Regions from separate parts of the Alteromonas sp. ABV4_150 genome, predicted to be linked through region 1. Evidence: predicted binding sites of a transcription regulator. Region 1 holds the regulator's gene; the other holds the start of a gene.
What was found. The regulator ArgR, encoded in region 1, controls arginine synthesis, uptake and breakdown. The targets are predictions, from matches to a motif close to ANTGAATANNTATTCANT.
Positions count from the first base shown of each region.

Region 1 (6,626 bases):
GACAATTCATCGGGTTCCGGTTAAGAACCAGACAAATTGCACGATATATGTACAGTTTTTGGCCGAAAGAAAAAAGAATTTTAAACAAAAAGGGAAACACACACATGAACTTCAAAGCAAAGCTAAGTCGCGTAGCGATCGCTGTTGCTGTTGCTGCAGGTCTGGCGGGTACAGCCTCGGCACAAACAACAACGTCGTCTATCCGAGGCAATGTTGTCACTGAAGCTGGCTCAGACCTTTCTGGCGCGACAGTCACAATAAAACACGAACCTACAGGTACTTCTTCAGTAGCAATCACGAACGAAAACGGCACTTTTTCTTCGCGCGGTCTTCGCGTAGGTGGTCCTTATACGATTACAATTTCAGGTGACGGTTTCGTTCCTGCGAAAGTAGAAAACGTTTATCTTTCTCTAGACCAGGCGTTGGATCTTCCAATTCAACTTGAGTCGTCTCGCAGCACTGAAGTTATTACGGTAACCGGTAGCTCTGCGGGCACTGGGTATACCAATGAAGCACTAAGCACAAGCCTTGGTCTTGAAGCGCTTCAGCAAGTAGTATCAATTGACCGTGATATCACAGATGCAGCACAACTTGACCCGTTTGCATCAGTAAACGTTCAAAGCGGTGGTTCAAAAGAGCTTAGCATTGCAGGCGCAAATAATAAGTTCAACTCTTTGACTGTTGATGGCGTAGCATTAAACGACCGTTTCGGTCTTAACGCTAACGGTTACCCTACTCAGCGCTCTCCAATTTCTTATGATGCAATTGAATCTTTGTCTATCCAAACTGCGCCTTTTGACGTTGAGTATAACGGGTTTACTGGTGGTACAATCAACGCTGTAACTAAATCAGGTACGAACGAATTCCACGGCTCAGTCGGTTACTACTACACTGACGATTCATTCATTGGCGATAACAATGGTGATGAAGAGTTCAATTTCGATTTCGAAGAAGAAACGTTTGTTGCCACTTTAGGTGGCCCGTTGATAAAAGATAAGCTCTTTTTCTTTGTTGCGTACGATAAATTTGAATCTGTAGCACCACTTAATCGTGGACCTGCTGGATCAGGCGCCGTTAATGAAGTTTCAACTATCACGCTAGATGATGTTGCTCAGGTTTCTCAAATCGTTTCTGACGTTTGGGGCTTTGACATAGGTGGTTTCCAGAAAGACGACGTACAAGATGAGAAAGTTCTTGCAAATATCGATTGGAATATCAACGATGACCACCGCGCTAAGTTTACTTACATGCTTACCGACGGTAACTCAATCAATGAGCAAAATGGTAATAACTTTCTAGCTAACGACGAAATACTTGGTGCGTCTTCAGCTTGGTATGACCGTTCTGAAAAAGTTGAGAGTTTTATTGCACACGTCTTCTCTGACTGGACTTCAGACTTCTCTACACAGTTCAAAGTAGCAAAAACAACGCAAGCTACAGGCCAAGAGTCTCTAAATGGTTCTGAGTTCCCTAACTTTGCCGTTTTCTTACGTGAAGTAGATGGCGATGAAAATTACTTGACGATTGGTCCAGACCGCTTCCGTCACGGTAACTCTCTTGATCAGGACTTCTTCCAAGTTAAACTAGTTGGTATTTACACAACCGGCGACCACATCTTGAAGTTTGGTTATGAGCGTGAAGAAGTTGACGTAAATAACCTATTTGCACAAAACTCTGAAGGTTCGTATCTATTTAACAGCCTAGAAGACCTTGCAAATGCTGAAGCATCTGCGCTGCTTTACAATAATGCTATTACAAACGATGAGAACGACCTTCGTGCGATTTGGGGTTACAACTACAACTCACTTTATTTCCAAGATTCATGGGAAGCGACAGCTGAGTTAACGATTGACGCTGGTATTCGTTATGACTGGTATGAATCTGAAGGCTCTATCCGCGAAAACCAAAACTTCGTAGACCGCTACGGCTATTCAAACACTAACGATGTTGATGGTCTAGATGTAATTCTTCCTCGTGTGTCGTTCCAGTGGTATGCCTCTGATTATACAACTGTACGCGGTGGTATTGGGCGCTTCTCTGGTGGTGCACCAAGCGTTTGGGTATCAAACAGCTACTCAAATGACGGCGTAATTTCTGACAACTATCAAGACTTTGGTTCTGGTCAGACATACCAAGTTCCTACTACACCAGATGCTGCTACGGGCCAGTACATTCCTCAGAATATTCTTGACCAGCTTGCTAACAATGCCCCAGATGGTGATGTAAATGCACTGGCGAATGATTTTGATATTCCTACAACGTGGAAAGTAAGCCTTGGTGTTGCTCATGAGCCGGAAATGGAAGAACTAGAAGGTTGGTTGTTCTCTGCTGATGTGCTTTATAACAAGCTTGAAAATGCGACTTACTGGTACGACCAACGCTGTGAGAACCCAGTTAGTACAGCACCAGATGGTCGTGGTGTTTATGACTGTAGTGAAGGTCCAGAAGCTATCGTAACTGGCTCGGTTGATGAAGGTGATTCAATACTATACGCCTTGTCTGCTTCAAAAGCGTGGGATACCTCTTATGGCTCATTCGACTTCTTCACAAGTTATACTTATGCTGATGTAGAAGATATTGGTTATGGCACATCATCAACTGCAACGTCTAACTATTCAGACTTCGCGGCTTACGATCGTCAGCAGCCACGTGCTGGCACGTCTAACTTCCAGACTGAGCACCTATGGAAAATGCGCTTCAATTGGAAGAAAGAGTTGATTGATGGTTATGAAACGACTGTATCAATCTTTGCAGAGCGTCGCTCTGGTCAGCCTTACAGCTACACATTTGATGAAAATAACGCATGTGTGCTAGATGTTGGTGGTGGCCGTTGTGCGCGTGAAAGCCGTAACGATGATGCAGGACACCTGCTTTACGTTCCAGATGGTATCAATGATCCATTGTTCGCAGCCACTTCATTTGGTGGTGACGTAGCAGCTCAGCAAGAATTCATTGACTATATCAATAGTTCAGAGCTAGCTCAGTATAAAGGTGGAATTGCTGAACGTAATGGCGACAACTCTCGCTGGTCAACAATCATTGATGTGCGTGTTCAACAGGAACTACCAGCATTCTATCCAGAGCACAAACTTACTGTCTTCTTTGATATAGAAAACTTCGGTAACCTACTGAATGACGATTGGGGCCGCATCGAGCGTACTCGCTATGAATATGAGCGTGCTGTAGTTTCTGCAAATATCGTAGATGGTCAATATGAATATTTTGACTTGAACAGTGATTCACGTATTAAAAACCTAGAAGTTCTTGACCAATCAGTATGGCAAGTTCAGTTCGGTATTAAATACGACTTCTAATTACTTAGTTTAAAAAAGTTGTAGTGTTAGGTGCCACTCTCCTTAACAGGAAGTGGCACTTTTTTATGCCTGCAATTTATCTCACACATCTGTTACTTACCGCGCATAGCCTTTGCTTATGATCTAAGTCCCTCCACTACACGAATTAACTGACGAGAAAATCTTTTAAATGCTCGCAAGGAGGGCTTATGACAAAACGTATGCTAATGGTAATGACGTCTCATGAAATTATGGGTGATACGGGTAAGAAAACAGGCATGTGGTTAGAAGAGTTTGCCGCACCTTATTACGCATTTAAAGACCAAGGTTACACAATTACATTGGCCTCGCCGATGGGTGGGCAGGTTCCGATTGACCCTAACAGTCTTGCAGAAGACGCGATGACAGACGATGCAATGCGATATACAAAAGATGAGTTAGCGCGTAGTGCAATCGCTTCGACTATTCCGCTTGAAGACGTGCGTGCTGATGAATTTGACGCAGTGTTTTATCCTGGCGGTCACGGCCCTTTGTGGGATCTGTCAGATAACACCCACTCAATCAAACTTATTGAAGACACAATTGCGGCAAACAAACCTGTTGGTGCCGTGTGTCATGCGCCAATCGTGCTTAAAGATGTGAAAACTACAGATGGTAAGTACTTGGTGGACGGAAAAGCTGTGACAGGCTTCTCCAATAGTGAAGAAGCTGCAATGGAGCTTACTGACGTAGTGCCTTATCTGGTAGAAGATGAGCTAGTCAAAAAAGGCGGTAAGTATGAAAGTGCTGACGATTTCGCCGTAAAAGTGTGTACTGATGGCTTATTGGTAACGGGTCAGAATCCACCGTCATCGCGCCCCGCGGCAGATGCGCTAATTAAGCTTTTATCTTAAAAAGTCTTAGTTCATAAGCTATTAGGAAACCGCATCTTGTATGCGGTTTCTTGTTTTTTTGCTGTCAGATTTTTGGAGGCATAGCTAAACGTTTTCAAATAAATCTTCAACGCGTTGTCTTAATTCTTCAATTCGTGTCACGTCAGCAGGGGCAATAAAAATAGTATCATCGCCCGCAATCGTCCCTAATACGCCATCTTTTTTGCTCAATGAATCTAGTAGACGAGCAATAAGCTGTGCTGCTCCAGGGCTGGTTCTAATAATAACCATGACATTGTTGTGAACAATATCTAATACCAACTGTTTGAGTGGGCTTTTGGCGGTAGGCATACCTAGTTCAGGAGGCAAACAGTAGACCATGTCTCCTCTGGCATTTCGGGTACGTACCGCACCAAACTTACTCAGCATTCTAGAGATTTTGGATTGGCTGATATTGTCAAAGCCTTGCGCTTTTAAAGCATCTACAATCTCGCCTTGTGAACCATAACTTTCCGCTTTAAGAATCTCTTTAAAAGCCTTGATGAGTTGCTCTTGTTTTGCGTTTGCCATTAGCGCTCTTTTCTTTTCTGAGGGTTATCGTTAGGAATTATATTTAGTATGCGTATATTGTGCCGCACAGGTGGACTTTGCGCAATTTCTTTGCATAATCATTCATGATAATGAATATCGAACAAAAATCGCCATAAATAACGTTAATAAGACGATCCGGTGATTGAGTTTTCCCCCGCGTTGCATTAGTGTGACGTTCCGTTTAAATACGTGAAGTAATCCCATAGGAGAAATGGTATGAAAGTAGCCGTGTTAGGTGCTGCCGGTGGTATTGGTCAGGCGCTGTCTTTGTTGTTGAAAACACAATTGCCAGCAGGTTCAGATTTAGCGCTTTACGACGTTGCGCCAGTTGTTCCTGGTGTTGCCGTTGATTTGAGCCACATCCCCACTGCGGTAAAAGTAACCGGTCACGGTAAAGATGACCTAGCTGAAGCACTGACTGGAGCAGACGTAGTTCTTATTCCAGCAGGTATGCCTCGTAAGCCAGGTATGGATCGTTCTGATCTGTTCAACATCAACGCCGGCATTGTTAAAAACCTAATCGAAGGTGTAGCTGATAACTGCCCGAACGCGTGTGTTGGTATCATCACTAACCCAGTGAACACTACTGTAGCTATTGCAGCTGAAACGCTAAAAGCAAAAGGCGTTTACGACAAGAACAAGCTTTTCGGTGTAACTACGCTTGACGTTATTCGTGCTGAAACTTTTGTTGCTGAACTTAAAGGTGTAGACGTATCTTCAGTACACGTACCAGTAATCGGTGGTCACTCTGGTACAACTATCCTTCCTCTTCTTTCACAAGTTGAAGGCGTTGAGTTCACAGACGAAGAAGTATCTAGCCTAACGACTCGTATCCAGAATGCAGGTACTGAAGTTGTTGAAGCGAAAGCGGGCGGCGGCTCTGCAACTCTTTCAATGGGTCAAGCAGCAGCACGCTTCTGTCTATCTCTAGTTGCAGCAATGCAAGGTGAGAACGTTGTTGAGTACACTTATGTACAAACTGACGACAGCGACGACGCAGCATTCTTCGCACACCCAGTTCGCCTTGGCGCAAACGGTGTTGAAGAAATCTTGCCATACGGCGAGCTAAGCGCATTTGAAGAAAAAGCGAAAAACGACATGCTTGAAGGCCTACGTGGCGACATCAAGCTAGGCGTTGACTTCGTAAACGGCTAATAGTGCTTAAAGCGGATGCATTAGCATCCGCTAGGAAAGGCTGGATACGTCCTTGCGTATCCAGCCTTTTTTGTTGCGTCTTTGTAGGCTTCGCCACGATGTCCTTGTCACACGATAGACTCCGTACATAATCCTCTCTTCGATTCATTAAGTCATGTAGCAGCCTTTTATAAGTTGACTCTTCAAGTCTGTCACTGCGGCTCGGAGGGCTCTATTCGGTGCAGCGTTATTGTACTCAGTGCGACTGGGTAGCCCTTGTGAACTGCGTAAGTGTATCCAGAAATCATGTTGTCCGTTTGAACAAACAGAATTATCTTCGATGCGAATGTTGTATGTGACCCATCAATCTCGATCATTCGCCCATCTATACTTATATCGTCGGCAGAAAATAGTGATTGCAGTTCACTAAACGTCTTTTCCCCTTTTCTATAAACGCGAAGTGAACCAGGTTGGTTTTCGTTTAATTCTAGTAATGCTAGCTCTGGCCTTTCTAAATAGTGCATCACACCAATCCATGTGCCAAAAGGTGGGACAGTATCACGCTGTTCTGCATCAAGTATTATCTGTTTACGGTTTTCAACAAACTTACGTGGAGTTGATTTTGCGTCTTGTCTTATAAGTTGATACGTCTCAGAAATATAATGCTCTTTACCTCTATTGCTCGACTCTAACACGTTAAAACCTGTATCCAGATAAGGCGATACAGTGATTGCGC
Region 1 covers NZ_CM149971.1:2,297,644-2,304,269, forward strand. Annotated here, with positions in the region: gene ACYX4M_RS10060 (TonB-dependent receptor) at 105-3,314, shown strand; gene ACYX4M_RS10065 (type 1 glutamine amidotransferase domain-containing protein) at 3,503-4,186, shown strand; gene argR (transcriptional regulator ArgR) at 4,271-4,735, opposite strand; gene mdh (malate dehydrogenase) at 4,973-5,911, shown strand; gene ACYX4M_RS10080 (hypothetical protein) at 6,103-6,626, opposite strand, start outside.

Region 2 (6,626 bases), 1.7 Mb from region 1:
ACCGTAAAGGCAGGTGTTACCCATGATGGCGCTATCGTGGGCGTCATATGAAATATTGCGCGGCGGGTGAATAACAAGCTTACCGCCGGTCATACCTTTGCCCACGTAATCGTTAGCATCGCCTTCAAGGTGCATATGCAGGCCGCCAGCGTTCCAAACGCCGAAGCTCTGACCTGCTGTACCGGTAAGTTCAACTTTAACAGGCGTGTCTTCAAAGTCGTGGTTACCGTGATGTTTAGCAATTTCACCTGATAGCAAAGCGCCTACAGAGCGGTCTGTGTTGCGTACAGGGTATTTAAGGGTAATTGACTCACCATCTACCACAGCCTGCTGTGCATCTTTAAGCATCTGAGCATTCAACTCACCTTTATCGATAGGCGCGTTCGTGGTTTGCGAACAGAATAAACGCGTATGCTCACCTGCTTTAGGCTGCGCTAGCAACGGAGACAAATCTAAACGGTTTTGCTTGGCGGTAATGCCATCTAAAACTTTAAGTAGTTCTGTGCGACCAACAAGGTCGTCGAACTTAGCAATACCCATAGACGCCATAATTTCACGCACTTCTTGAGCAATAAACTTGAAGTAGTTCATTACCATGTCAGGTAAGCCAATGAAGTGGTCGTCACGCAGTTTTTGATCCTGCGTTGCAACACCGGTCGCACAGTTGTTCAAGTGGCAAATACGCAAGTATTTACAGCCTAAAGCAACCATTGGACCCGTACCAAAACCGAAGCTCTCAGCACCTAAAATACCGGCTTTTACTACGTCTAAGCCTGTTTTCAAACCACCGTCGGTTTGAACGCGTACTTTGTGACGTAAGCCGTTTTCAATAAGCGCTTGCTGAGTTTCAGATAAACCAAGCTCGAACGGACTACCCGCATACTTAACTGATGTCAGCGGGCTTGCACCTGTGCCGCCGTCGTAACCTGAAACGGTGATAAGGTCGGCATAGGCTTTCGCCACACCCGTTGCAATGGTGCCAACACCTGGCTCAGATACTAGCTTAACGGATATAAGCGCCGTTGGATTAACCTGTTTCAAATCGAAAATTAGCTGTGCTAAATCTTCAATTGAGTAAATATCGTGGTGCGGAGGCGGTGAAATAAGGGTTACACCCGGCACAGAGAAACGTAGCTGTGCGATGTACTTATTTACTTTGTCACCTGGAAGCTGACCCCCTTCACCCGGTTTTGCACCCTGCGCCACTTTAATTTGAATAACGTTAGCGTTAACCAAATAGTGAGGCGTTACACCAAAGCGACCTGAAGCCACCTGCTTAATTTTAGAATTCTTTTCAGTACCAAAGCGAGAAGGGTGTTCGCCACCTTCCCCTGAGTTTGATTGACCGCCCAAGCGGTTCATGGCAATTGCCAGCGCTTCGTGCGCTTCAGGGCTTAGTGCACCAATTGACATCGCTGCGGTATCGAAGCGCGGGAATAAGTTTTCCGGTGCTTCAACTTCGCTAATATCAATAGGGTCGCAATCTGGGTTAATAGCTAGCAAGTCGCGAATGTGCGATGGCGCACGCTCGTTAACAAGCTTGGCATATTGCTGGTAGTCGTCGTAGTTTCCCGACACTACAGCCTTTTGAAGCGTACTGACTACGTCTGGGTTGTAAGCGTGATATTCGCCACCGTGAACGTATTTAAGCAAGCCGCCGTGATCGACAGACTTACGCTTAAGCCATGCAATGCGGTTTAGGTTGATAAGATCTTGATGGAAATCATCGAAGCCCGCACCTTGTATGCGTGAGGTCACACCATTAAAGCATAACTTCATCACTTCGTTGTTAACGCCCACCGCTTCAAACAACTTAGAGCTACGGTAGCTAGCAACGGTGCTAATACCCATCTTAGACATAATCTTATACAAGCCTTTGTTGATACCCTTACGGTAGTTCAACGTGGCCTGCATAGGAGAAATATCTAGCTCGCCTTTTTCACAAAGCTGCTCAATAGTTTCATATGCAAGGAATGGGTAAACCGCAGTGGCACCTAAGCCAATCAACACCGCGAAATGGTGTGGATCGCGGGCACTTGCTGTCTCAACAACAACGTTAGCATCGCAGCGTAATGACTTTTCAACTAAGCGACGTTGTACCGCACCAACTGCCATTGCTGCAGGGATAACCAAGCGATTTTGTTTAATGTTTCTGTCAGACAGAATAACGAACGCAGCACGCTTGTTTTTAACCAGCATCTCGACTTCGTTACACACGCGCTCGATGGCTTTCTTCAAACCTTCTTGCGGCGCATACTGAAGCTCCACGACTTCTGAGTAGTAGTTGTCTGGGTTAAATTCGCGCAGTTGCTTAAGGTCGGTATACATTAGCACTGGCGAGTCGAACAATACGCGGTCAGCGTAACCTGAGGTTTCGCTAAATACGTTTTGCTCGCGGCCAATACAGGTTGCCAACGACATAACGTGGTTTTCACGAAGCGGGTCGATTGGCGGGTTAGTAACCTGTGCGAATTGCTGACGGAAATAGTCGTAAACGGTACGCTGACGAGATGACATAACCGCCATTGGCGTGTCGTCACCCATTGAACCAACGGCTTCTTGACCGTCTTTCGCGAGTACTTTTACAACTTGTTGAATTTCTTCATAGCTGTAGGCGTGCAGCTTGTGGTACACCGCCATGGCATCGTCGTCGAACACGCGCTTGCCAATAAGCGAGGCATCGAGCTGCTCGATAGGGGTCAAACGACGAATATGTTTTTCTAGCCACTTTTTATATGGATGACGTGCTTTTAAGTCATCATCAATTTCAGTAGAGCGCCAGATTTTGCCGGTGTAAGTATCTACAGCAAGCATTTCACCTGGGCCTACGCGGCCTTTTTCGATAACGTCAGCTTGCTCGTAGTCCCAAATACCCACTTCTGAGGCTAGGGTAATGAAACCGTTCTTAGTGATGACGTAACGTGCAGGACGTAGACCATTTCTATCAAGATTACAGGCTACGTGGCGACCGTTAGTTAAAACGATACCCGCTGGGCCGTCCCATGGTTCCATGTGCATCGAGTTGAACTCGTAAAATGCACGAAGATCATCGTCCATGGTTTTGTTATTTTGATAGGCTGGTGGAACAAGTAACCGCATAGCACGGAATAAATCCATACCGCCGGCTAAGAATAGCTCCAGCATGTTATCCAGCGATGATGAGTCTGAACCTTCAGTATTAACAAAAGGTGCTGCATCTTTAAGATCTGGAATAAGTGGCGTTGCGAATTTAGCAGCACGTGCCATGGCCCAGTCGCGGTTTCCTTTTATGGTGTTAATTTCACCGTTGTGCGCAAGGAAACGGAAAGGCTGAGCAAGCGGCCAGCGTGGTAGTGTATTTGTTGAGAAGCGCTGGTGGAATACGCAAATTGCGCTTTGCATACGCTCATCGGCAAGATCGTGATAAAAGGCGGGTAAATCTTTTGGCATTACCAAGCCTTTGTAGATCGTTACCAAGCCTGACAAACAAGCTACGTAAAAATCGGGATCTTTTTCAAGGCGTTTTTCAGCGCGGCGGCGGATCATATACAAACGACGCTCAAGGTCGCGTTTTCTCCAACCTGCTGGCGCGTTCACAAATACCTGTTCAATTTGTGGAACACCCGTAAGCGCTAATTCACCCAGTACTGAGTGGTCGACAGGCACTTCGCGCCAACCCACTACTGAAAGTGTTTCTTTTTCTAGTTCTTCATTAAGTACGTCACGCGCGGCTTGCGCAAGTACCGGGTCCTGACTTAAGAAAATCATGCCCACGCCGTATTTTTTGCTGAGTTTCCAGCCATTTTCTTCGGCGATTGCATGGAAGAACGCATCCGGTTTCTGTAGTAATAAACCACAGCCGTCACCGGTTTTCCCGTCGGCGGCGATACCGCCACGATGCTGCATACGGTCAAGACCGTGTATTGCAGTAGTTACCAATTCATGACTGGCTTCCCCATGAGTGTGAGCGATTAAGCCAAACCCACAGTTGTCCCGGGAATCATTGGGATTATATAAACTCATCTCTTAACTCCTTCAACCTTTTGACTGGGCAAGGTATGCGTTGCGTGTAGATGCGCCTAGGTTTGCGTATCACAACATTATTAGACGTCTTTTATGCCTGCGAGCGGTATTGCTTACGGCGTGCGCCTTTCTTGTCGTTATTTTATTATTAGAGGATTCCAGTCGTTTCCGCATTTTTATGCATTATTGCGATGCGGGCCGTACAAAATACCCACATTAAAAAATAAAATCAAACGCTAAAAGTGTAAGCTTTATAGTGAATTAGTATAAATTCAATAAATTCTTTTTAAATCATGGGTTTGTTGATTGTATTTTAGATTTGTAACAAAAATGTTATCAGTTAATGAAAATGAATAGTTTTCAATCGTTAAATGATATTGGTTCTCATTTATTTTTTATTAATGAATAATTATGCTCTATCTTTGCGGTTTTATGTTGTCAATGGCTGTTTGTTTGTATTTTTATGAAAATGTAAAGCTATGGTTCCACTTACATAAGTAGTTTGCTATATTGGTTAAAAATCACCCGGATGTAAGGTTGGAGCTTTATGCTGTGATACTTGATAGTACATTCATGTAATTTTTACGAGCGCGTAAGCATAAGTAAAAGAATAAAAATTCACTGAAAGCACATGTTGCCAAGCCAGTGAGGACTATCGAATGACAGTATTACAGGCAAGCCCCAACAGCACCTTCGTTATTAACGAGCATATAGTAACAGGCGAAGGCGTAAGTTTTACGCCCTCTCCCAATACCTCAGGGCTCTTTGAAAAGGGTATTCCTGATACTATCGTTATCCATTTCACCGCAGGCAGTAGTCTAACGTCATCAGTTAACGTATTAACCGACCCAGATAGCGGTGTGTCTGCTCACTTCGCCGTGGGACGTAACGGTAATATTGTACAAATGCTGCCAACGAATAAGGTTGCATGGCATGCAGGCGAAAGTCACTTTGAGGGGCGTAGTGGGTTAAACAAATACTCTATAGGCATTGAACTAGATAATGCAGGCCAGCTAAAGGAAAGAAGTGATGGCACCTATGAGAGTTGGTTCGGCAAAAAGTATGAAAAGAACGAAGTATTCGAAGCTAGGAAGAGCAACCAGCATGCTGTTGGCTATTGGCACGAGTATACTGATATTCAAATATCACGAGCCCTCGTCTTATGTAAAACACTGTGCGAGTACTACCAGATTTCTAAGATTGTTGGACATGAAGAGATTGCGCCCACGCGTAAAGTAGATCCGGGCCCTGCCTTTCCAATGCAAAAGTTTAAAGAGCTTCCATTGCATCTCGAACGTGTCGCGGTACTAACAGAATCGAAAGAGATGGGCCCACAGCGAAAGGAACATGATGAGTTTCAGCATAATTTGGCTAGACCTGCAAAGAAAGTAGCTAATGTATGTGCCAATGCGCTTAATGTTAGAAAAGGCCCTGATACTTCATTTCCCACTCTTGAAAGTAGTTTAGAAAAAGGAGAAATATTACGTGTTCTAGAGAAACAGGGAGAGTGGGCGAAAGTATCTTTTACCAAAGTTGGCTGGGTTAACACCGCTTATATCCACGAAGTTACGGAAAAGTCACCGTTTAAATCCTAACCCTATAGTAGGGTCATCGCTCTGCTTTAATAAACCGCATTCCCGAAGTGATTAAAGCCTGATAGGATACAAGCAAAATAAGTTTAGATAAGACGTACATGCATTCAGATTCACCAAACGATTCTTGGGCAATTCGCTTTGCCCAATTTGTCCAACGTTTTGGCACTCTAAAGCTCAGCATTTTATTTGTTGTTCTTTCACTTGTGTTCACGCTAGGCGGTTCTTACGTTATACGCGTAAGTATGGGAAGCCAAGTACAGCCAGACGACTTCATAAGTGCCGTTATCCTTACCATGTTATCGGCCCCATGGGTGCTTTACTTTTTTAGTGAATTAATCAAACAACTAGAGAATTCACGTACCAACTTGAAAGAGGTAGTTAGCCAACTTGAGAGCTTAAGGGAAGAAGACGTATTTCTTAATCGAGAGCTTCAAAGTAATATAAGGCAGCTAAATCACGAAATAGAGCAGCGTAAACAGGCGCAAGAAGAGCGAGAGGCACTGTTTAAAGATTTAGAGAAGGAAATTCAGGATAAATCTGAGCAAGAAGCCCAAGCGCGACGTTTGTCCACACTCCTGCGCTCCATTATCGATGCCTCGCCAGACTTGATTTACTACCGTAATGAAGAAGGCAGATTTGCAGGCTGTAACCGCATTGCCGAGCTAATGACCGGAAAGACCGAGCAGGAGTTGCTCGGGTTAACGCCAGAAGATGTTTACGAAGAAGAACTAGCCCGCCAAATCGTGGCAAGTGACCACGAAGTACTGGAAACCAATGCAAGTATTACTGAAGAGCTTTGGCTTCGCTTTGCCGATGGGCGTCGCCGTTACTTCGAAATGAAACGCGTACCTTTCTTCGACAAAGAGGGGAATCGTTTAGGTCTGTTGTCATTCGGTCGTGATATGACAGAGCGCAAACAAGCGGAAAATGCTGCGGCGAAAGCAAGTACCGATAAGACGCGCTTTATCGCTACTATCAGTCATGAACTTCGAACGCCATTAAACGGTATAGTGGGCTTAAGTCGTATGC
Region 2 covers NZ_CM149971.1:590,597-597,222, reverse strand. Annotated here, with positions in the region: gene gltB (glutamate synthase large subunit) at 1-4,002, opposite strand, end outside; gene ACYX4M_RS02560 (N-acetylmuramoyl-L-alanine amidase) at 4,662-5,597, shown strand; gene arcB (aerobic respiration two-component sensor histidine kinase ArcB) at 5,696-6,626, shown strand, end outside.
Region 2: the regulator ArgR is predicted to act here: its motif matches at 4,403-4,420, upstream of ACYX4M_RS02560 (N-acetylmuramoyl-L-alanine amidase).